DNA from 4 places in the Streptomyces sp. NPDC006435 genome. Region 4 is predicted to be linked to each of the others. Evidence: riboswitches for the same ligand, from Rfam matches in the RefSeq annotation. Region 4 holds a riboswitch; each other region holds the start of a gene.
The links. A riboswitch is a leader RNA that binds a small molecule or an ion and turns the genes downstream of it on or off. The one in region 4 is predicted to bind cyclic di-AMP.
Positions count from the first base shown of each region.

Region 1: another riboswitch for cyclic di-AMP. It lies ahead of ABZZ04_RS31780 (transglycosylase SLT domain-containing protein); the one in region 4 lies ahead of ABZZ04_RS13245 (NlpC/P60 family protein).
Region 2: another riboswitch for cyclic di-AMP. It lies ahead of ABZZ04_RS02030 (M23 family metallopeptidase); the one in region 4 lies ahead of ABZZ04_RS13245 (NlpC/P60 family protein).
Region 3: another riboswitch for cyclic di-AMP. It lies ahead of ABZZ04_RS14295 (peptidoglycan DD-metalloendopeptidase family protein); the one in region 4 lies ahead of ABZZ04_RS13245 (NlpC/P60 family protein).

Region 1 is NZ_JBEXPY010000045.1:8,847-14,417, forward strand. It holds gene ABZZ04_RS31770 (hypothetical protein) at 1-386, shown strand, start outside; gene ABZZ04_RS31775 (DUF305 domain-containing protein) at 487-1,158, shown strand; cyclic di-AMP (ydaO/yuaA leader) riboswitch at 1,547-1,733, shown strand; gene ABZZ04_RS31780 (transglycosylase SLT domain-containing protein) at 1,738-2,226, shown strand; gene ABZZ04_RS31785 (FAD-dependent monooxygenase) at 2,239-3,396, opposite strand; gene ABZZ04_RS31790 (TetR family transcriptional regulator C-terminal domain-containing protein) at 3,505-4,095, shown strand; gene ABZZ04_RS31795 (hypothetical protein) at 4,207-4,509, opposite strand; gene ABZZ04_RS31800 (APC family permease) at 4,861-5,571, shown strand, end outside.
Region 2 is NZ_JBEXPY010000001.1:445,090-450,660, forward strand. It holds gene ABZZ04_RS02010 (FAD-binding oxidoreductase) at 90-1,484, opposite strand; gene ABZZ04_RS02015 (SHOCT domain-containing protein) at 1,708-2,118, opposite strand; tRNA gene ABZZ04_RS02020 (tRNA-Met) at 2,345-2,418, shown strand; gene ABZZ04_RS02025 (PP2C family protein-serine/threonine phosphatase) at 2,597-3,757, shown strand; cyclic di-AMP (ydaO/yuaA leader) riboswitch at 4,075-4,227, shown strand; gene ABZZ04_RS02030 (M23 family metallopeptidase) at 4,239-5,468, shown strand.
Region 3 is NZ_JBEXPY010000011.1:85,504-91,074, reverse strand. It holds gene ABZZ04_RS14310 (STM4012 family radical SAM protein) at 1-691, shown strand, start outside; gene ABZZ04_RS14305 (STM4011 family radical SAM protein) at 700-1,578, shown strand; gene ABZZ04_RS14300 (SGNH/GDSL hydrolase family protein) at 1,652-2,485, opposite strand; gene ABZZ04_RS14295 (peptidoglycan DD-metalloendopeptidase family protein) at 2,696-3,667, opposite strand; cyclic di-AMP (ydaO/yuaA leader) riboswitch at 3,671-3,823, opposite strand; gene ABZZ04_RS14290 (alpha-galactosidase) at 4,120-5,571, opposite strand, start outside.
Region 4 is NZ_JBEXPY010000010.1:23,797-29,367, forward strand. It holds gene ABZZ04_RS13235 (NlpC/P60 family protein) at 1-621, opposite strand, end outside; gene ABZZ04_RS13240 (hypothetical protein) at 979-1,332, shown strand; gene ABZZ04_RS13245 (NlpC/P60 family protein) at 1,496-2,659, opposite strand; cyclic di-AMP (ydaO/yuaA leader) riboswitch at 2,658-2,827, opposite strand; gene pcrA (DNA helicase PcrA) at 3,094-5,571, shown strand, end outside.

The DNA.
Region 1 (5,571 bases), on a different contig from region 4:
TGCTGTGCGCCGTCCTGTGCGGACTGTTCCTCATGCACGGTGCCCCGGTCGGCGCGGCCGGGGGCTGCCACGACGCGATGACGACGGCCCCGGAGCCGTCCGGGCCGCTGCCCGCCGCGCCCATGGAGATGGCCGGCCACGCCGCCGCGCAGCACGGGGAGGTTCCCGTCCGGGCGGCCGAGGGCCTGCCCTCGGCGAGTGGCGAGTCGTGCGTGTTCACCCAGGCCCGTGACCGGGTGCTGCCGCTGCTCCTCGCGCTGGGCCTGGTGGTCCTGGCGGCCCGGGGTGTTGCCGGGCGCCGGGCGGCCGTGCGCGGGCCGGAGCGACGGGGGCCGCCGTTCGGCGGCAGGGACCTGCTGCTCCAGGTGTGCGTCGCGCGGACGTGACGGGGCCGCCGGTTCCGGCCCGCCGCGGCCGGACCGGTCGGACGACCCCAACCGTTCCGCGTGCCACCGACGTGGCGCGTACACCTGGAAAGAACCCAGCATGCGCGTTTCCCTGCCCACCGCTGTCCGCCGCCGTCGCGCACTCGCGACCGCCGGTACCGTCGCCGCCCTCGCCCTGGCGCTCACGGCGTGCGGCTCCTCCGACGACACGAAGTCCAACGGCTCGTCCATGCCCGGCATGAACCACGGCTCCGGCAGCGCCTCCGCACCGGCCGCCGGGGGCGGTGCGTTCAACGACGCGGACGTGAAGTTCGCGCAGGAGATGATCCCGCACCACCAGCAGGCCATCGAGATGGCGAAGCTGGCCGACGGCCGCGCCGCCGACGCCGAGATCAAGAAGCTGGCCACCGCGATCGAGCAGGCCCAGGACCCCGAGATCAACACGATGAAGGGCTGGCTGAAGTCGTGGGGCAAGCCGCTGCCGGAAGCCCCGATGGGTGACATGCCCGGAATGGATCACGGCTCGGACGGTGCGGGAATGCCCGGGATGATGTCCGACAAGGACATGGGCGACCTGAAGGCCGCCAAGGGCAAGGACTTCGACAAGAAGTTCGCCCAGCTCATGATCGCCCACCACCAGGGCGCGGTCACCATGGCCGAGGACGAGCAGAAGAAGGGCGACAACGCCGAGGCGAAGAAGCTCGCCGAGGCCGTCGTGACGGCCCAGACCGCCGAGATCGAGCAGATGAACAAGATCCTCGGAAGGCTCTGATCCCGACATGAGTGCGGGCCTGCCCGGCGGGCCCGCACTCCCCGGATTCCTCATCCGGGGAATCCGGGCGAGGAATCCAGGCGAGGGGCACGTGATCCCGCGGGCGTTCTGCTCTATTTCACCCGCCGGACCACAAGAGGGCATCTGCACCTTTTGCCCTTATTCGATGGCATTTGAAATGCGCCTTTTGTGACCACGTGGCGCGCATCACGCCCGATGCCCGTGATGTCATCCCGGGTGGGCCGGTTCCCTTTTCCTGCAAGGGAATGCTGTCGCCCGATGTGAAGTGCGTTACTGAATTATCGGCAATTCGATCTTGTGAATGAATTGCGTGCGGAATTCGGGGTCTTGTTCCTTTCGGTGTTTCTCGCCTACGGTCACCGTCAATCCGGACGGAACGCCGAATCCTGCCGCTGTCCGGCAATCCGACTCACTCGTGCACGGCAGGAACGGGGGACCCAGGCAAGCTGCCGATCCGGTATCCGGAACGGCTCGGGGTGAAGCCGCATTCGTGTGCGGCCGGGCATCTCCAGCCCGAACCCGACAGCTCACCTCGTAGGCGACGGAGAGGAATTCACCATGCTCGCAAAGGGTGCGTACCGTCGTCGCAGGCCCGTCCCGCCGGTCCGGGGTCTCATCGCCGTGGGCACGGGCGTGGCCGCCCTCGTGCTCCCGCTGGCCGTCGCCGGAACGGCGTCGGCGACACCGGCGCAGTCCGCCGTCGTCGCCGCACAGCCCGTGGCGTACACGAACGATCTGGACGGCTGGATCAAGGAGTCGCTGGCCATCATGGCCCAGCACGGCATTCCCGGCAGCTACGAGGGCATCCACCGCAACATCATGCGCGAGTCCTCCGGCAACCCCCGGGCCATCAACAACTGGGACTCCAACGCCGCCGCCGGCACGCCCTCCAAGGGGCTTCTCCAGGTCATCGACCCCACGTTCCGCGCCTACCACGTGCCCGGTACGTCGATGGACAGCTACGACCCGGTCGCCAACATCACGGCGGCGTGCAACTACGCCGCCGCCAGGTACGGGTCCATCGACAACGTCAACGGGGCCTACTGACACACCGCGTGGTCAGTCCGGTCGCGGGGGCGCCCAGTCGGCGTGCCGCAGTACGGCGCGGACGGTGACCCGCGACGGCGCCAGCCGCAGCGCCGCGTCGCGCAGCGCGATCGCTGCGGGATGCGACAGCTGCTGCCCCATCCGGCCCGCCCGACGAGCCGCCCTCGCGACCGACTGGCTGCGGGGGCGGCGCTCGGCGTCGTAGCGGCGGAGCGCCGACTCGACGGAGGGCCCGGCGCGGAGCGCGGCGGCCAGCGACACCGCGTCCTCCAAAGCCTGGCAGGCGCCCTGGCCGAGGTTCGGGGTCATCGCGTGGGCGGCGTCGCCGAGGAGGGCGACCCGCCCGACCGCGTAGGAGGGCAGCGGGGTGACCAGCTCGTTGACGTCGTGGTGCAGCACGGCGCCGGGCCGGGTCGCCGCCAGCAGGGCCGGAATGGGGTCGTGCCAGTCGCCGAACCGGCGGCGGACCTCGGCGAGCGGGTCCGGATGACGCACCCCGGCGGGTGAGTTGAACACCGCGTGCCACTCGGCCCGGCCGTCCGCGAACACGATGTGACCGAACTCGGCCCCCCGGCCCCAGGTCAGCTCGAAGTCGGTGTTCAGCTCCACCGGTGACTCCGTGATGGCGCGCAGCACCGTCGAACCGCTGTGGACCGGGCCGGGGTGCTCGGGGAAGAGCTGCGCGCGCAACCGGCTGTTCACTCCGTCGGCGGCCACGACCAGCTCCGCTTCGAGAACGGTGCCGCTCGCGGCGAGCCGTATCCGGGAGGCGTCGGAGCGGTCGACGGAGGTCACCTCGGCCCCGGTGACCAGGGACCCGGCGGGCAGCGCCGCGCGCAGCAGCCGGTGCAGCACGGCCCGGGGGATGCCCACGATCGGGGTGCCCAGTTCGCGCTCCAGGGCCGCCCCGTCCATGCGCGCCAGCAGGCGTCCGTCCGGGGTCCGGGTGCCGCCGGTGTACTGGGGGCGGGCGGCCGCGCGCACCTCGGCCCCGACACCGAGGGCGTCCAGCGCGCGGATGCCGTTCGCGTGCAGGGAGATGCCCGCGCCCGCGTCGTCCGGTCCGGCGCCGCGCTCGACGATGGTCGTCTCCCAGCCGGCGCGGCGCAGCCCGATCGCGGCGGCCAGTCCGCCGATGCCCCCGCCGACCACCACCGCGCTGCCGCCCATGCAGGCCCCTCCTTCGTCCCGTACCGTCACGTCCCCGGTCTTCTACAGCTGTAGAAGGAGGGTACTACCCCGTTTCTACAGGTGTAGAAACGGGTGTAGAAAGAGGGGATGAGTACCGATCGACGCACCGTTCTCGCCGACGCGGCCATCGAGGTGCTGGCCGACGAGGGGATGCGCGGACTGACCCACCGGGCCGTGGACCGGGCGGCAGGTCTGCCCCCGGGCACCACCTCGGCCTACTTCCGCACCCGCCGGGCCCTGCTCACCGGGCTCGTCCGGCGGCTCGTCGAACGGGACCAGGCGGAGCTGCGGGAGGCGGGGGAGCGGGCCCCGGTGCCGCGGACCCCCGGCGAACTCGCGGACGGGCTCGCCGCGTTCGTCGCGGAACGGCTCACCGGTGAGGGGCGTCGGCGGTCGCTCGCCCGCTATGCGTGCGTGGTCGAGAGCGTGTGCCATCCGGAACTGCGCGAGATCCTCGTACCGCGCCGGAACGCGGCACGGGAGATCGTGCGGGAGTTCCTGGACGCACGGGGTGTGGCGGACGCCGAGGGGCGCACCCTCACCCTGCTGGCCTGCGTGGACGGGCTGGTCTTCGACCGGCTGGTGAACGGTGGCGACGTGCCGGGGGACGAGATCGCGGGCCTGGTCGCCGCGGCGCTGCGGGAGCCCGGAGCGGTCGGTGAATCCCCGGCTTCGTGAAACCGCCGACCCCGTGAGTCCCCGGCTTCGTGAAACCGTCGGCACCGTGCGGCGCGGTCGGGTCGGCGCGTCCGTCCGGGAGTGGTGTGCCCGCGGGCGGCTCCAAAGGCGCTACGCGGCCGGTCCCGGTTCCCTGTTCGGTGACGCGGGGACGGTCGCCGCCCCGCCCTCCCGGACCGCCCGCACCGCCGTCTCGTGCAGGTGTCTGCTGTCCTCCTCCGAACAGCACGGCACGGGGCTTCCCGACATGGTGAACCAGTCGATCGCGCCGGTGTACTGCACGGTGATCTGGGCCGTGTCGTCCGCCCAGGTGGTATGCACGGTCAGGTCCCCGGACAGGACGCCGATCTCGTCCGTGAGCACGCCGCCGTGCCCGGAGAACACACTGCGAGTCGTCCATGACGCCCAAGCCATGACTCAAGGCTGGCACCAAGACGGCCGATGCGCGACCCGCGACCGCCGGGCCCCTCGTTCCCGGCCCGCCCCACCGGGCCTTCCGGCATGCGGATACGGGCGAAACATTCCTCCCGGGACGGCTGCGGTTCCCGTACCCGCCGATCCCCGGAGAGGGAAGCGCTGTTAGCGCAAAAACGTCGAATCAGCATCCATGGACAACGAATTCCGAAGGTGAACAGCTCTTGACCTACGGAACTCGTCGGGATTGCATGTCGCGCTGGGAGCGCCGAAACCACTCATCACGTCCTCGTCTGGAGGCGATACCGCTCCCGCGCTCGAATCACCATCACTGTTGATCGGAACCGCACGATGACCGACACGCTCAGCGCTCCCCAGGCGCTCGCCCCAGCGACCGGCCCCACTCCACAGAAGCTCAAGCGTTCCATCGGCGTCGTGGGCGGAACACTGCTCACGCTCTCCTGCGTGACGCCCGCCTCGACCCTCTTCGTGGTCGTGCCGGACCTGTTCTCCAGCCTCGGCACGTACACCGCCCTCACCATCGCCATCGGCTCGCTGCTCTGTATCGCGGTCGCCTTCTGCTACTCGGAGCTCGGCACCCTCATCCCGAGCGCCGGCGGCGAGTACGCCATGGTGTCGACGATGGCGGGACGGCTGGCCGGATGGCTGGTCTTCGTGCTCTCGCTGCTGGTCGTGATGATCGTGCCCCCGGTCATCGCCATGGGGACGGCCGACTACCTCGCGCCCGTCGTGCACATCCCCGCCCCCGTCGCGGGCGCCGGAGTCATGCTCCTCGCCACCCTCGCCGGCCTCCTGGACCTGCGTGCCAACGCGTGGATCACCGGGATCTTCCTCGTCCTCGAAGTGATCGCGGCGGCCGTCGTCGCCGTGCTCGGCTTCGCGCACTCCGAGCGCGGCGCCTCCGCGCTGGTGCACGGATCGGTCGCCCAGCCGGACGGCGGCACGTCGAACGTCACGGCCATGATGGTGATCTCCGGGCTCGCGATCGCCCTCTTCATCACCCAGGGCTTCTCCACGGCCGTCTACCTCTCCGAGGAGCTG
Region 2 (5,571 bases), on a different contig from region 4:
GGGGGCTCGGGGCACGGGGAGCCCTGGGACGCCTGGGGAGGCTGGGGCCTCGGGCCCGGGGAGGCTCGGGGCCTTCTGCGGATCTCGGGTCAGGCCGCCGGCTCGATGTTCTGGTTGGAGCGGAAGAAGTTGTGCGGATCATAGGTCCGCTTGACGGCCGCGAGGCGGTCGTAGTGGTCGCGGTAGGTGGCCCGTACCCGGTCCGGGGTCTCGCCCGCACCGATGAAGTTCACGTACGTGCCGCCCATGGAGTGCGGGTGCAGCGCCTCCCAGTAGTCCACGCACCACTGCCGGAGCCTTCCGGCGTTGTCCGGATCGGGGTCGATGCCCGCGATGACGCCGGACCAGACCGCGTCCCGGTAGGCCCAGGCCGTGTCGTCGGGGCCGGGCCGGTGGGCGGCGCCGTCGACCGGGTACAGGTGCATGGTCGACAGGTCGGTGGGGAGGCGCTCGGCGTACTCGGCGTGCACGTCGACGGCCTCGTCGGTGATCCGGTCGAAGAAGTTGCCGCGCCAGTACCACTGCAGGCCGGGGGGAAGCAGCGCGTCGAACATGGACTGCAGGGCGGGGTAGGGCATCGGCGCCGTGAAGTGGAAGGCGGGCGTCGCGGGGTCCTCGACGGGCTTGAGGGTGGTTTCCAGCAGTTCGGGGTCACCCGTCCAGCACCACACGACGGCGCACATCCGCAGGCCGTGGATCTCCTCCGGGAACGGCGGCCCCGGCGGCACGGTGAGCGAGGCGAAGAAGCCGTTGAGGTCCTCGGTGGCCCGGGGCAGGAAGTCGCGGTACCAGCGCAGCACGTCGCGGATCCGGTCGGCGGGCCAGAGCGTGACGGCGACGCCCACGGTGTCCACCGGGTGCATCCGGAAGGTGAAGGAGGTGACGACGCCGAAGTTCCCGCCGCCGCCGCGCAGCGCCCAGAACAGGTCGGGGTGGGAGGTCCCGCTCGCCGTCACCGGGGTCCCGTCGGCCAGGACGACCTCCGCGGCCAGCAGGTTGTCGATCGTCAGGCCGTACCTGCGGGTGAGGTGGCCGTGGCCGCCGCCCAGGGTGAGGCCGCCGACGCCGGTGGTCGAGAGGATGCCGGACGGGGTGGCCAGCCCGAAGGCGTGGGCCGCGTGGTCGAGGTCGCCGAGGGTGCTGCCGCCGCCGACCGTGGCCGTGCGCGCCGCGGGGTCGATGTGCGCCCAGCGCATGGGCGAGAGGTCGATGGTGATGCCGTCGTCCACCAGGCAGAGGCCCGCCCCGCTGTGGCCGCCGCCGCGGACGGCGGCCACGAGTCCCTCGTCGCGGACGAAGTCGACCGCGGCCATGACGTCCGCCGTGTCGGCACACCGGACCACCGCCGCGGGACGTCTGTCGATCATGGCGTTGTAGATCGTGCCGGCCGGGCGGTACTCCGGGTCCTGCGGGCCGATGACGGGGCCGCGCAACGCGGTCCGCATCGCGTCCAGGGGTACGGGTACGGGTGCGGTGCCGTTCATGGCCTGGCCACCCCTCGTGCGTCGAGGTCGGGATGGCGGTCGCGCCCCGCCCGGCACCCGGCGGGGGAGGCCGGGGCCCGGTGTCCGGGGCCGCGGACGGGAAGGCCGCCGTGGGCTGATGCCTCAAGCCTCCGCCCGGCCCCGCGACCCCGCCAGCCCGCCGGGCCGGGCGGAGGGAGACATGCGCGCCCGGGGAGCCCCGGCCCTTCGGACGGGTCCAGGCTCAGACGAGGAGCTTCGTCTTCGCGCGCTGGTACTCCTCGTCCGTGATGGCGCCCCGGTCCCTGAGATCGGCGAGCTTCGCCAGGTCGTCGACGTGGCCGCTGCGTCCCGGGCCGTCCCCGCCCGGGGTGCCCGCCGCCTCCCGTACGTACGCCTTGAAGGCCGCGTCCCGGTCCTGGGCCTCCTTGATGTCCCGCCTGCTCATGGACTTGCCGCGCACGATCACGTACACCAGCACCCCGATGTACGGCAGCAGCAGCGTCAGGACCAGCCAGCCCGCCTTGCCCCAGCCGCCGAGGTCGTGGCTGCGGAAGATGTCCGTGATGACCTTGAAGAGCAGGAACAGCCACATGACCCAGAGGAAGAACCAGAGCATGGTCCAGAAGAGGTCGAGCAACGAGTAGTCGTCCACGGTTCGCTCCCGATCAGTGCGATGCCGCCGCGTCGGTCAGCCGGTCGATGAAACAGTCATATCACCGCATATCGACAAGCGCGCGCCGTCCGGGGCCAGGTCCGGGCAGGGGTCCGACCCCTCGCCCGTCGGTGCGGTCCGTGTGCCGGATGCGGCCCGGGTGAAGCCCCGGGGAACCCGAGTGGTCATGGGAGCGCCGGGAATGGCGTAGAGTGGTGTTCACCGACGCGGGGTGGAGCAGCTCGGTAGCTCGCTGGGCTCATAACCCAGAGGTCGCAGGTTCAAATCCTGTCCCCGCTACTGAAGAGTCAGGCCCGGCACGCATGCAGCGTGCCGGGCCTGACTCGTTTCGTTCTCCCGCCCAGATCCCTCCATTGGCCGATGAGCGGTCGCCGCGTCGTTCCGTTCCGGGGAGTCTGGGGGCGGGGCGCGGTTCCGTCCGCAGCCGCGGACGTACCGGGCAGGAGACCAACGGGTGGTGTGGAAGCGGGAACAGCGGCGCGGCGGGCACGCCGAGGGCGGCGTCGGCACCCGGCGGTTCGTGCGGGCGATGCCCGCCCTGATGATCATCGGCGGGCTGGTCTTCGACGCCTTCACGCCGCCGACCTTCACCGCCATCCCGCTGTTCGTCGCGGCGCCGCTGATCGCCGCCCCGTTCTTCTCGCTGTCCAGCACCGTCCGCACCGGTATCGCCTCGATGCTGGCCGTCATCGCGCTGCGGCTGTCCAGCAGCACGCTGCCCGAAGTGGTGCCGCTGATCGAGCTGCTGACCCTGGCCACCGTCTCGGTCCTCGCGGTCGTGATCAACACGGTGGTGCGGCGCGGCAACGAGCAGCTGGCCTCCGCGCGGGCCATCGCGGAGACCGCCATGCGCGCGGTGCTGCCGAAGCCGTCCGAGCGGATCGGCGGACTGCACGTGGCGGCGCGTTACGTGGCGGCGCAGGCGGACGAGTTCGTCGGCGGCGACCTGTTCGCCGTGACGGACACCCCGTACGGGGTGCGCCTGGTGGTCGGGGACGTGCGGGGCAAGGGCCTCGAAGCCGTGGGGACGGTGGCGGTGGTCATCGGGGCGTTCCGCGAGGCGGCGGAGCAGGAGCGCTCGCTGGAGGGCGTGGCGTGGCGGCTGGAGCGGGCGCTGGCGCGGGAGGAGACGAGGAGGGGCGGGCTCGACGCGCTGGAGGGGTTCATCACCGCCGTGCTGGCGGAGATCCCGTCCGGGCTGTCCCGGGTGCGCGTCGTCAACCGCGGCCACCCCGAACCGATCCTGCTGCATCCCGACGGGGCGCTGGAGGTGCTGAGGCCCACCGAGCCCGCGCTGCCGCTCGGGATGGGCCTGGGCGCGTGGTCGCAGCGGACGGACGAGTGGGACCTGCCGGCCGGGACGACCCTGCTCCTGTACACGGACGGCCTCTCCGAGGCGCGGAACGTCGAAGGGGTCTTCTACGATCCGGCGGACCGGCTGCGCGGGCGGATCTTCCCGGGGCCCGAGGAGCTGCTGTCCGCGCTGACCGACGACGTGCGCCTGCACACGGGCGGCGAGACGACCGACGACATGGCGCTGCTCGCGGTCATGTGTCCGGCGGAGGGTCAGCCGGACCGGCGCAGGACCGTGCGGATCGTCGGCCTGGAGGAGGCGTGAGGGGAGGCGTGAGGGGAGGCGCGGGAGGAGGATGCGGGAATGGTTGCGGGGTGGGCGCGGGGCCGGTTCCGTTCCTTCCGTTCGCGATGCCACCGTACGTAATCGAAAGGCGCCGCTCCGCATAACGTTTGACGCAACGTCAGAAACGGGATAATGACTGAGGTGCGGTCAACTCATACGTTTTCATTGAGTTATGTCCCGTAAAGTCCAGGCCAAAGACGTGAACGATCAGTGGGAACAGCTTGGAATGCGGCCCCGGTGTCTATTAACGTTCGATAACGCAGCGCGGTCGTCCCAGCCGTCGCCAGTGGCGGCACCGTGCGCGAGCGCCGAATTCCGCAAGGGAACCGGGGAACCACCTATATGGGGTGAATCGGACGCCTGTGTCTCGTGAGAGGCAGAGGAGCCCGTAGGAGACCTTCCTGCTCCGAACCCGTCAGCTAACCCGGTAGGCGAGAAGGAAGGAAAGGAGTGCGCCCCCGTGGCGTCCAACAAGCCTGCCCCCGAGGTCCCGTCCCGGTTCACCCCCGACTACGGCTTCGGCTCCGACTTCCCCGCGCAGCGCGGCTCCGACTTCGGTTCCGACGCGGCGGCCACCGGGACGGTGACGACGGCGTACGGCAGCGACTACGGCACCGGCCATGGCGGCGACTTCACCACCGAGTTCAGCGGTGACTTCAACGACGGCTTCGGCGGCGACTTCCGCGCCGAGGGCAACGGCGGCGAGCCCGCGCGCAGCCTGGAGGAGTGGAACCCCACCGAGGAGTCCGTCCGCCCCGTGCGCGGCCGGCACCGCGTCGCCAAGCAGCGCAGCGGACTCGCCCGCAGTTCGACGGTGCTGGGCGTCGGCGTCATCGCGGCGGTCGGTGCGGGCGGCATGGCCACCGCGCAGAGCAAGCCGCCGGTCTCCATCTCCGTCCCCGACTCCATCACGGAGAACCTCCCCGACGCCGCGTCACTTCCCGGCGTGGGCGCACTGTTCTCCGACGACTCGGACAAGGACGCGTCCGAGGACGTCACCGCCACCGCCCCGCTGACCTCCGCCGGCATCACCGTCGCCGAGGCCGAGCAGGGCAGGACGGACGCGGGCGAGGCGCTCCGTGTCCGCATCCTCCAGCAGGCCGAGCAGCAGCAGGACGCGGCCGTCGCCGAGGCCAAGGCCGCCGAGGAGAAGGTGGCCGCCGAGAAGGCCGCCGCCGAGGCGAAGAAGCAGCAGGACGAGGCCGAGGCCAAGGCCGCCGCCGAGAAGAAGAAGGCGGAGGAGGAGGCCAAGAAGAAGGCGGAGGCCGCGCGGCTCGCCAAGCTCGCCGCCAGCTACGCCGTTCCGACCTTCTCGTACACGATCACCTCGACCTTCGGGCAGGCCGGTTCGATGTGGTCCTCCGGCCACCACACCGGCCTCGACTTCGCCGCCCCGACCGGAACCCCGATCAAGGCCGTGCACAGCGGCACGATCAAGTCGGCCGGTCTGGCCGGTTCGTACGGCTACCGCACGGTGCTGGAGCTGGAGGACGGTACGGAGATCTGGTACTGCCACCAGTCCTCGATCGGCGTCGGCGTCGGCCAGAAGGTCACCACCGGCGAGACCATCGGCCGGGTCGGTGCGACCGGCAACGTGACCGGACCGCACCTCCACCTGGAGATCCACACCCCCGACGGCACGGGCGTCGACCCGATGGCCTGGCTCCGCGGCAAGGGCCTCAACATCTGAGGCGACCCGGCCCGACCCGGTCCACCGGCCCATGAACCCCGGCAGTCCTGACGCTCACCCCCCGACGTCAGGGCTGCCGGTTCGTCTTGAGCGGCACAGGACC
Region 3 (5,571 bases), on a different contig from region 4:
GCTGGACGCGGCGCTCGGCTGGCGGCCGGAGGAGCTGTACCTTTACCCGCTGTACGTGCGTCCGCTGACCGGTCTGGGGCGGCTCGGCGCCGACGGCGAGGCGGCGGAAGCGGCCTGGGACGAGCAGCGGCTGCGGCTGTACCGCGCGGGCCGGGACCACCTCCTCGCCCACGGGTACGAGCAGGTCTCGATGCGGATGTTCCGCCGTGCCGACGCCCCGCGCACGGACGGCCCGGACGACTACGCCTGCCAGACCGACGGGATGATCGGCCTGGGGTGCGGGGCCCGCTCGTACACCACGAAGCTGCACTACTCCTTCGACTACGCGGTGGAGATGCGGGAGGTGCGGGCGATCATCGACGGCTACACCGCCACGGAGGACTTCTCGCGCGCCGAGGTCGGCCGGTACGTCGACGGCGACGAGGCCCGCCGCCGTCATCTCCTGCAGTCGGTCCTCCAGGCCGAGGGGCTGCGGGTCGACGACTACCGTGAGCGGTTCGGCACCTCGCCCGCCGACGACTTCCCCGCCGAACTGGCCCGTTTCGAGGCTCGCGGCTGGCTCGACGCGCCGGCCGGCGGCGCCGGGCTGCTGCGGCTCTCCCCCGAGGGCCTGGCCCACTCCGACGCCCTGGGCCCCGAGCTCTTCTCCCCCGGTGTACGGGCCGCGATGGCCGCGTACGAATTGAAGTGAGCGCGCCCATGGACCTGACCATCCTCTACCGCGGCCCGCTCTCCTCGTGCGACTACGACTGCCCGTACTGCCCGTTCGCCAAGCGGCGCGACAGCCGGGAGCAGCTGCGCGCCGACCGTGCCGCGCTGGAGCGGTTCACGGCGTGGGCCGCGGCGCAGACCGGTGACCGGCTCTCGGTGCTGTTCACGCCGTGGGGCGAGGGACTGGTCCGCTCCTGGTACCGCCGTGCGCTGGTCGAGCTGGCGCAGTTGCCGCACATCCGCCGGGTCGCGATCCAGACCAATCTCAGCAGTCGTACGGGGTGGCTGGCCGAGGCGGGCGGGGCCGGGCTCGGGAAGATCGCGCTCTGGTGCACGTACCACCCGGGGCAGACGCCGTACGAGAGGTTCCTCGGCAAGTGCCGGGAGCTGACCGCGATGGGCGTCCGGCACAGCGTCGGGATCGTCGGGCTCGACGAGCACCTGGCGGAGGCGCGGCGGCTGCGGGCCGCGCTGCCGGACGAGGTCTACCTGTGGGTGAACGCGGCGGAGGGCCACACCTACACGGACGAGGAGGCGGACCGCTGGACGGCCGTCGACCCGCTCTTCCCCTACAGCCGGCACCCGCACCGGTCGGCGGGGCTGCCCTGCCGGACCGGTGAGTCGGTCGTCTCGGTGGACGGGGAGGGCACGGTGCGGCGCTGCCACTTCGTGCCGGCGGAGCTCGGCAACCTCTACGACGGGAGCTACCGGCGGGCGCTCGGGCCGCGGGCCTGCCCGCTGGCGGTCTGCGACTGCCACATCGGGTACGTGCACCTGGAGACGCTGCCGCTGTACGACGTCTTCGCGGGCGGGGTGCTGGAGCGGATACCGGCGGCGTCGCCGCCGTCCCTCCTCGGACGGGCCTGAGAGGCCCGGATCCGTCCGTCGCACGGCCGGGTCCGGGCCGTCCGCTCCGTCCGGCGCCCGGTGGGAAGCATCCCTAGAGCGGCAGCAGGTCCGGCCGCTTCGCTTCGACGTGGTCGCCGGAGGACTCTCCGCGCAGCCGCCGTCCGATCCACGGCACCAGGTACTCGCGCGCCCAGTGGATGTCGTCGCGCCGCACTTCGAGCGTGCCGCGCTGGGCCTGCGGGGGCCATTCCTGGTCGGGGTCGGCCGGCACCTCCATGCCGAGGACCTGGGCGGCGCGCAGCGCGACCCTGGTGTGTCCCTCGGGCGAGAGGTGGAGCCGGTCGTCGTCCCAGGCGCGCCGGTCCTGGACGGACCGCAGCGACCACAGGTCGAGGACCGGGCACCCGTAGCGGTCCGCGACGGCCCGCACATGGGCGTTGTACGTGGCGATCTTGCCGCGCAGATGGCGCAGCACGGGGACGCCACGGGTGTCGAAGCCGGTGGTGATCATGACCGTCCCGACCGATCCGCTCAGGTCGGCGACCGCGCGCTCGAAGCGCTCGGCCACGTCGTCGGGGTCGGTGCCGGGGCGGATGATGTCGTTGCCGCCCGCGCAGAAGCTCACCAGGTCGGGGGCGAGTTCCTTGGCGCGCGGCACCTGCTCCTCGACGATCTGGTCGAGGAGGCGTCCGCGTACGGCGAGGTTGGCGTACCTGAAGTCCCCGTGGGGATCCGCGTCCGGTCCGGTGTCCGGGAGCTGGTCCGCGAGGAGTACCGCGAACCGGTCCGCCCAGCCGACGAAGGCCCCGTCCGGCCCCGGGTCGCCGACCCCTTCGGTGAAGCTGTCGCCGATCGCCGCGTACGACCCGATGACACCATTTCGGTTGATGACGCCACGTTGATTTTTTCTCGAATCGTCTGCCACAAGCGCTTATCCTGCACCGCTGAATGTGACCTACGCGACCGTAATATGGGGTTGACGGGAGGTGAGATAGACCACCCGGTCAGTTTTTGGCAAAGGGGGAATACGCCGAAGGGGCGGTGCGCCGCCGCGCACCGCCCCTTCCATGTCGCCGGGGTCGGATTCCGCCGTCCGGTTTCCCGGCCGTGCGGATCGGACGTGGATCCGTACGGATCAGACGTAGATGCCGTGCGAGGCCAGGTAGGCGATCGGGTCGATGTCCGAGCCGTACGCCGGACCCGTGCGGACCTCGAAGTGCAGGTGCGGACCGGTGGAGTTGCCGGTGGAGCCGGAGAGGCCGACCTGCTGCCCGGCGCTCACGCTCTGACCCGCCGAGACGGAGAGGGAGGACATGTGGCCGTACTGCGAGTAGCGGCCGTCGGCGTGCTTGATGACGACCTGGTTGCCGTACGCGCCGCCCCAGCCGGCGGTGACGACGGTGCCGGAGGTGATGGCCTTCACACTGGTGCCGGTGGAGACGGGGAAGTCGATCCCGCTGTGGCTGCCGCTGGACCAGTTGGATCCGGAGGCCCGGTAGTTGGTGGTGTGGTTGCCGGGAACCGGGTGGACGTAGCCGGAGCCGGTGCTCTGGGCGGCCGGGGCGGAGGTCGCGGCCTTGGACTCGGCGACGGGCGCGGACTTGACCGGGGCCGACTCGGCCGGGGCGGCCTGGGCCGGGGCCGACTTCTTCGCGACCGACGGCGCCGAGGGGGCCTTCGACGGGAGGGAGGAGCCGGTGCCCGTGCCGGTGGACGCGGCGCCGGCGGACGCCTTGCCGCCGAGGGTCAGCTTCATGCCCGGGAAGATCAGGCCGGGGTTCTCGCCGACGATCTGGCGGTTGTCCTGGTACAGCTTCTGCCAGCCGCCCTGGACCTTGTACTCGGCGGCGATCTTCGCCAGGTAGTCGCCGGTGACGACGGAGTACGTCGTGGTGGCGGGAGCCTGCTTCTGCGCGACCGGCTGGGCGTGCGTGGTGGTGACGGGGGCCTTCTGCGGCACGACGGCCGGGGCGGCCTGCTCCGCGGCGTGGGCGCCGGTGGCGCCGAGCAGCGGGAGCGCGATGACGGCGCCGCCGGCGCTCGCCGCGACGACGCCGCGGGCGATGGGGCCGGCCTTGGGACGACGGTGCTTACCCGATATGGGCATGAAGTGTTTCCTCTCCGGCGCCTGCGAGGTGAGCTGTCGGGTTCGGGCTGGAGATGCCCGGCCGCGCGAACGCGACTTCACCCCTAGCCGACCGGATACCGGTCGGCGGCTTACCTGGTTCCCCCGCTCCTGCCACGCGATCAGTGGATGTGAATTCCGGGCGGCGGCAGGATTGGGCGGTCCGTCCGGATTGACGGTGACCGTAGGCGAGCCGGGACGTCGAGAACAAGCCATGGGTTCCACCCCGGATTCCGCACCCGGGAAATCGGTGCGGAATTCCGGTCACACTCCGTGGATTAAGGATCATGCCTTTCCGCGCCGCGCACGGAATTCCCGACCGCCCCTTCGCCACACACCGTCACGGATATGATCCCGCTCACGAGCGGGCAACCATCTCCCCCGCACCCGGGGCAAGTTGCACCAAAAGGAACATTACGGACACACTTCGCAGGTCATCCCTTCCGAAGCCTCAGCACGCGCGCGTCGAGATCCCCCCGGAGCCCGGTGTGCAGTCCGCGGTGCAGCAGCACCGAACCGTGGTGCACCGCCCCCGTGTCCAGGCAGGTGTACGTGGCCCCGGGGTCGATCCCGCGCAGCCGCAGGGCCGGGGGCCGCTCCCGGTGGCGCTGGGTCTCCAGCCACATCAGGACCACGGTCTCCTCGCCGCGGACGTACTGGACCGCGCTGAGGCCGCCGTCCGGGGGGCGCAGCCGGTACAGCTCGCCGTGCTGCACCACCGGCCGGATCTCCTTGTACAGATCCACCCATTCCCGCGCCTCGGCGAGCTCCTCCCCGCTCCACTTCGCGAGGTCCCCGCCGATGCCGAGCACCCCGGCCATCGCACTCACGAAACGGAAGCGCAGGGAGCTGACCCTGTCGTTGAACTGGACGTTCGGACTGTCGGTGACCCAGGCGGCCATCACCCGGGCCGGGTGAATCTGACCGAAGCCCTCCTGGATGGCGAGCCGGTCCAGCGGGTCGGTGTTGTCGGAGGTCCACACCTGGTCCGTACGGGACAGGATTCCCAGGTCGATCCGCCCGCCACCGCCCGAGCAGGACTCGAACGCGACGGAGGGGTGCGCGGCCCCGAGCCGGTCGATCAGTGCGTACAGGCCGTCCACGTGCTCGATCCAGAGCTTCTGCGGATACTCCTCGCCCGGCCACCCCGCATCGGTGAAACAGCGGTTGAAATCCCATTTCACATAGTCGATGGGCGCGCTGGAGAGCAGGGTGTCCAGCTGCCCCAGGAGATATTCGCGCACATCGGCGCGGGCCAGGTTCAGCACCAGCTGATTGCGGTACTCGGTCCGCTTCCTGCCCGGGAAGTGCTGCACCCAGTCGGGGTGCGCACGATAGAGATCACTGTCCGGGTTGACCATTTCCGGTTCGACCCAGATACCGAACTGCATGCCGAGTGCGTGCACTTCGTCCGCGAGCGGCTTCAGCCCCTCGGGAAAGCGGTCCGGATTCGGCGTCCAGTCGCCGAGCCCGGCCCGGTCGCTGGTCCGCCGCCCGAACCACGCGTCGTCCACGACGAAGAGTTCCACGCCCACCCCGGCGGCGCGGGCGGCGAGGGCGCGCTGCTGCTCCAGCGAGACGTCGAAGCCGGCCGCCTCCCAGGAGTTGTAGAGCACCGGCCGGAGGCTCTCCGCGTCCGGGACCACATGGGCCAGCTGCCAGGCGTGCCAGGCGCGGCTCGCCCCGCCGAACCCCCGCCCGCTCCACAGACCGGCGAACACGGGTGTGGTGTACGACTCCCCCGGGGCGAGCCGCAGCAGTCCGGAGTCGTCGTGGCCGGCGCCGCCGGTGATCTGCACGAGCCCGTCGGGAAGCCGCTGCACGCAGATCCGCCACGACCCGGACCAGGCGAGCGCACAGCCGTACACCTCCCCGCTCCCCTCGGT
Region 4 (5,571 bases):
CGCGGCGCGCTCGGGCGGGGTCAGCCGGGCGAGGAGCCGCTGCGCGTCGGCCAGCTTGGCCCTGATCGTGGCCCGCTGCTTCTTCAGCTCGGCCTGTCGGGCGGCCAGCACGGTCAGCTTCCCGTCGGCCCGCGAGCGCACCTCGGCGATCCGGGCGACCTGCTTGCGGACCCGGTCGATCGCGGCGGCCCGGCGGTCGCCGACCCGGTCCACGAACGCCGCGCGCTCCAGGTACTGGTCGGGGTCGGAGGAGAGCGCCAACTGCACGGACGGGCTGATGCCGCCGGCGCGGTACTGCGCGGCGGCGTACGAGCCCAGCTCGTCGCGCGCGGTGTTGAGGCGCTCGGTGCGGCGGGCGGCCTCGTCGCGCAGGGCGTTCAGTTCCTTGGTCGCGGCGGTCGCCTTCTCCTTCGCGCCGTTGTACTTCTCGGTGGCGACCTCCGCGTCGTGGTACAGCCGGTTCACCTCGGCCTTGACCTGGGCGGGGGTGAGGTCGGGGTCGGCGTGGGCCGATCCCGGCAGCACGACGGCGGTGGCGGCGCCGGTGAGGGCGAGACCGGCCGCGGTGCGGGCAGCAGAGCCGGAGAACGGGCGCTGCTTGGGTTTTCGATGCGCTGCCACGAGGGCGTGCGTCCTTCCTGATGACTGCCCGTCGGGGACTACCGACGGGCCCACCGACGGACCGGCGACGGGGCGCCACGGGGGAGCGGCCCGCCGCCGGACCGCCCGGCGGGGCGACCGGTGCGCCGTCCGCGGACGGAGCGGCGATGGAGCCGGTCACCTCGTCAGGGACGCTAGACCCGGGGCACGGGCAGGAGTCGTAATGACGCTTATTGTCTTAATTTGGCGCGGCGATGTCGTCGAGTGATCGAGAAAAATGCACCAGAGTGAGGCATTGGGTACAGACACGAGTGAAGCAGCCGGGAAGTCGCACCTGCCTGCAGGGTGGTGATATGGGCGGGGCTAGGCTGCGGCCTCATGGACGTACTCATTCATGTCTTCGTCGCCCTGCACATCATCGGCATCGCCTCGCTGCTGGGTGGTTTCCTGACCCAGATGAAGGCGATGGGCGCGGGCACGGCCCGGTTCGTGCCGGCGATGCTGCACGGTGCGCTGACCATGCTGGTCACCGGCGTCGCGCTGGTCGGGCTGAACGAGGCCGACGGCGGCCACGTGAACAACATCAAGATCGGGGTCAAGACGCTGATCCTGGTCGCCATCCTCGCGCTCGTCTACGTCAAGCGGGACGAGGAGACGGTCGACAAGGGTGCCTTCGCGGCGGTCGGCGGCCTGACGCTCGCCAACATCTTCATCGCCACGCTCTGGACCTGAGCCGGCCCTGAACCTGCCCGGCCCCGGGCCCGCCCGGGGGCCCTGAGTTCGCACGGCCCCGGGCCCGGTCGCTGCCCCGCCGCACTGGGCGGGGGCCCCGGTGTGCCGGACGGGCTCGGAGCGGCGAGCCCGTCCGGCGGCCGGAGGCCGGGCGGTACGGCCGCTACGCCGGGCGCACGCTGCCGTAGATCGGCATGTAGTAGATCGACTCCTCGCGCACGTCGGCCCCGGGCTTCGGCGCGTGGATCATCATCCCGTCGCCCTTGTAGATGCCGACGTGGCTGATGTCGTCGTAGAAGAAGACGAGGTCGCCCGGCCGCAGGTCCGCCGTGGCGACCCGGGTGCCGACCTTCACCTGGTCCCAGGTGGTGCGCGGGAGGTCGACGCCCGCCGCCTTCCACGCCGCCTGGGTGAGCCCGGAGCAGTCGTACGAGTCCGGGCCGGTCGCGCCCCAGACGTACGGCTTGCCTATCTGGGCCCTGGCGAAGGCGAGCACCTTGTCCGTCCTGCTGGTGGCGTCGCTGTCCGAGCCGGTCCCGGTGCCCGTACCTGTACCCGTACCGCTGCCGGAACCCGCCTCCTTCGCGGCCTCCTCGGCCTTGCGGTCCGCCTCTGCCTTGGCGGCGGCCTGCTGCTTCGCCAGCTCCTCGGCCTTGCGCCCGGCCTCCGCCTCCTTCTCCCGCTCCAGCGCCGCGAGCCGCGCCTTCTCCTCGGCGGTCAGCTTCGACAGCAGCGTGCGCGCCTCGCCCAGCTTCTTCTGGACGTCCTGCTTGCTGGTGCGCAGCGTGGCCTGGGTCGTCGTCAGGGTCTCCAGGCTCCGTACCGCCTCGGAGCGCTTCTTCGCCGCCCTGGCCTGCTGGGCCTGGAAGTCGGTGACCGCCTTCTGCTGCCGGCTGGTCATCCGGTCCATCAGCCGGCTCTGGTCGAAGTACGCCTGCGGGTCGTCGGCCAGGAAGAAGGTGGCGGTCGGCGCGATGGAGCCGTTGCGGTACTGCGCGGCGGCGTAGGCGCCGAGCGTCCGGCGCGCTTCGTTGAGCTCGTCGGCGCGCTCGGCCACGTCGTCCAGCAGGGCCCGGACCTTGGCGCGCTGGGCGGTGGAGGCCTCCTTGGCCAGGTTGTACTTCTGGGTCGCGGTGCCCGCCTGCCGGTAGAGGTCGTCGACCTTCTTCTGGACGTCCTCGATGCCGGGCTTCGGGTCGGGCGCGGCCGTGGCGCTCTGCGTGGAGAGCAGGGTCACGGACGCCAGCGCCGCCGTGGTGAGCCCGACGGCCGGTGCGTTGCTGAACGTCCGGGGGCGCGGTTTGCGGTGCGATGCCAAGTCGGGCATCTCCTTCCGTGGACCGCCTGCCGGGTTAGCTGTCGGGTTCGGGCGGAACGGAAGGTTGCCCTACGGTCCGTTCAGTGGGGGATGAGGACCGATTCACCCCGGTGCTGCCTGTTGGGTCCCCGGCTCCGAACGCCCGCGAGGGCAGTCCGGATTCGGCGCGGGCGCCCGCTCGGCGTGGTTCGCCGCAAAGGGGGTACGGGCGGCCCGGTCGTGCACGCTAGCCAACCGGTGTGCCGCTGGGAAGGTCGATGTTCGATATGCCCGATACATTTTCGTGACCTGGGTGGCGGGGGCGGCCGGGGGCCGGAACCCCTCACGCGGTGTGCGCACCCGCTCCCGGTGCGTGTCCGGTGTGTGTCCGGCGTGCGGGTGCCGGGGGGCGGTTGGGCAAGGGCCCGCCGGGTGTCTGTGCGGCGGCTTAGACTCGACAAGCGATGAGCAGCCTCTTTGACGACAGTTTCCTGGCCGGCCTCCAGCACTCGGAGGAAGAGCCCCCGCCGCCCCCCGAGGACGCCGCACCCGAAGAGGTGCCGGAGGGGCTCTTCGGGGACGTGTTCGACGGGCCGCCGCAGCCCAGGGACGCGTACTACCGCGACGGTGCCCCCCGCCCCGTCATCGACCCCGCGGCGCTCCTCGACGGGCTGAACACCGAGCAGCGCGCCGCCGTCGTGCACGCGGGCTCCCCGCTGCTCATCGTCGCCGGGGCCGGCTCCGGGAAGACCCGGGTGCTGACCCACCGGATCGCCCACCTCCTGGCCGAGCGCGGGGTGCACCCCGGCCAGATCCTGGCGATCACCTTCACCAACAAGGCCGCGGGCGAGATGAAGGAGCGCGTCGAGCAGCTCGTCGGACCGCGCGCCAACGCCATGTGGGTCATGACTTTCCACAGCGCGTGCGTGCGCATCCTGCGCCGCGAGTCGAAGAAGCTCGGCTTCACCTCGTCGTTCTCGATCTACGACGCGGCCGACTCCAAGCGGCTGATGGCGCTGGTCTGCCGCGATCTCGACCTGGACCCGAAGCGCTTCCCGCCGAAGTCGTTCACGGCCAAGGTCTCCAACCTGAAGAACGAGCTGATCGACGAGGAGACCTTCGCCGGCCAGGCAGCCGACGGTTTCGAGAAGACGCTCGCCCAGGCGTACACGATGTACCAGTCCCGGCTGCGCGAGGCCAACGCGCTGGACTTCGACGACATCATCATGACGACGGTCCACCTGCTCCAGGCGTTCCCCGACGTCGCCGAGCACTACCGCCGCCGCTTCCGGCACGTCCTGGTCGACGAGTACCAGGACACCAACCACGCCCAGTACACCCTCGTGCGGGAACTGGTCGGGCCGACGGGCGAGAACGACGCCCCGGCCGAGCTGTGCGTCGTGGGCGACGCCGACCAGTCGATCTACGCCTTCCGCGGCGCGACCATCCGCAACATCCTCCAGTTCGAGGAGGACTACCCGGACGCGACCACGATCCTCCTGGAGCAGAACTACCGCTCCACGCAGACGATCCTGTCCGCCGCCAACGCGGTCATCGAACGCAACGAGAGCCGCCGTCCCAAGAACCTGTGGACGAACGCCGGTACGGGTGCCCGGATCACCGGCTACGTCGCCGACACCGAGCACGACGAGGCGCAGTTCGTCGCGGACGAGATCGACCGGCTCACCGACGCGGGCGACGCCAAAGCCGGTGACGTCGCGATCTTCTACCGCACGAACGCCCAGTCCCGTGTCTTCGAGGAGATCTTCATCCGCGTCGGCCTGCCCTACAAGGTCGTCGGCGGCGTGCGCTTCTACGAGCGCAAGGAGGTCCGGGACATCCTGGCCTACCTGCGCGTCCTCGCCAATCCGGAGGACACCGTCCCGCTGCGCCGCATCCTCAACGTGCCCAAGCGCGGCATCGGCGACCGCGCCGAGGCGATGATCGACGCCCTGTCCCTGCGGGAGCGGATCACCTTCCCGCAGGCGCTGCGCCGGGTCGACGAGGCGTACGGCATGGCGGCCCGGTCGGCCAACGCCGTCAAGCGGTTCAACACGCTGATGGAGGAGCTGCGCACGATCGTCGAGTCCGGCGCGGGCCCCGCGGTGGTCCTGGAGGCCGTCCTGGAACGCACGGGCTACCTGGCCGAACTCCAGGCGTCCACCGACCCGCAGGACGAGACCCGGATCGAGAACCTCCAGGAACTCGCCTCGGTGGCCCTCGAATTCGAGCAGGAGCGCGCGGCGGCGGCCGGGGAGGGCGCGGAGGACGGCACCCCCGCGGTCGCCACCGGTACGGGCACGCTCGCCGAGTTCCTGGAGAAGGTGGCCCTCGTCGCCGACTCCGACCAGATCCCCGACGAGGACGAGGACGGCTCCGGCGTCATCACGCTCATGACGCTGCACACCGCGAAGGGCCTCGAATTCCCGGTGGTCTTCCTGACCGGCCTGGAGGACGGCGTCTTCCCGCACATGCGGGCGCTGGGCCAGACGAAGGAGCTGGAGGAGGAGCGGCGGCTCGCCTACGTCGGCATCACCCGGGCCCGCGAGCGGCTCTACCTGACCCGGGCGGCGATGCGCAGCGCGTGGGGGCAGCCCTCGTACAACCCGCCGTCGAGGTTCCTGGAGGAGATCCCGGACCAGCACCTGGAGTGGAAGCGGACCGGGCCGATGGCGGCTCCGGCCGGGCCGACGACGGGGATCACCTCGTCGCTGTCCTCCTCCCGCGCGCGCTCCGGCCCCTCGGGCTTCGCCACGCGGCGGGCCTCGGACAGCAAGCCGACGGTCACGCTGGCCGTCGGGGACCGGGTCACGCACGACCAGTTCGGCCTCGGCACGGTGACGGCGGTCGAGGGCTTCGGCGACCAGGCGAAGGCCACGGTCGACTTCGGGGACGACCGGCCGAAGAAGCTGCTGCTGCGGTACGCGCCGGTCGAGAAGCTG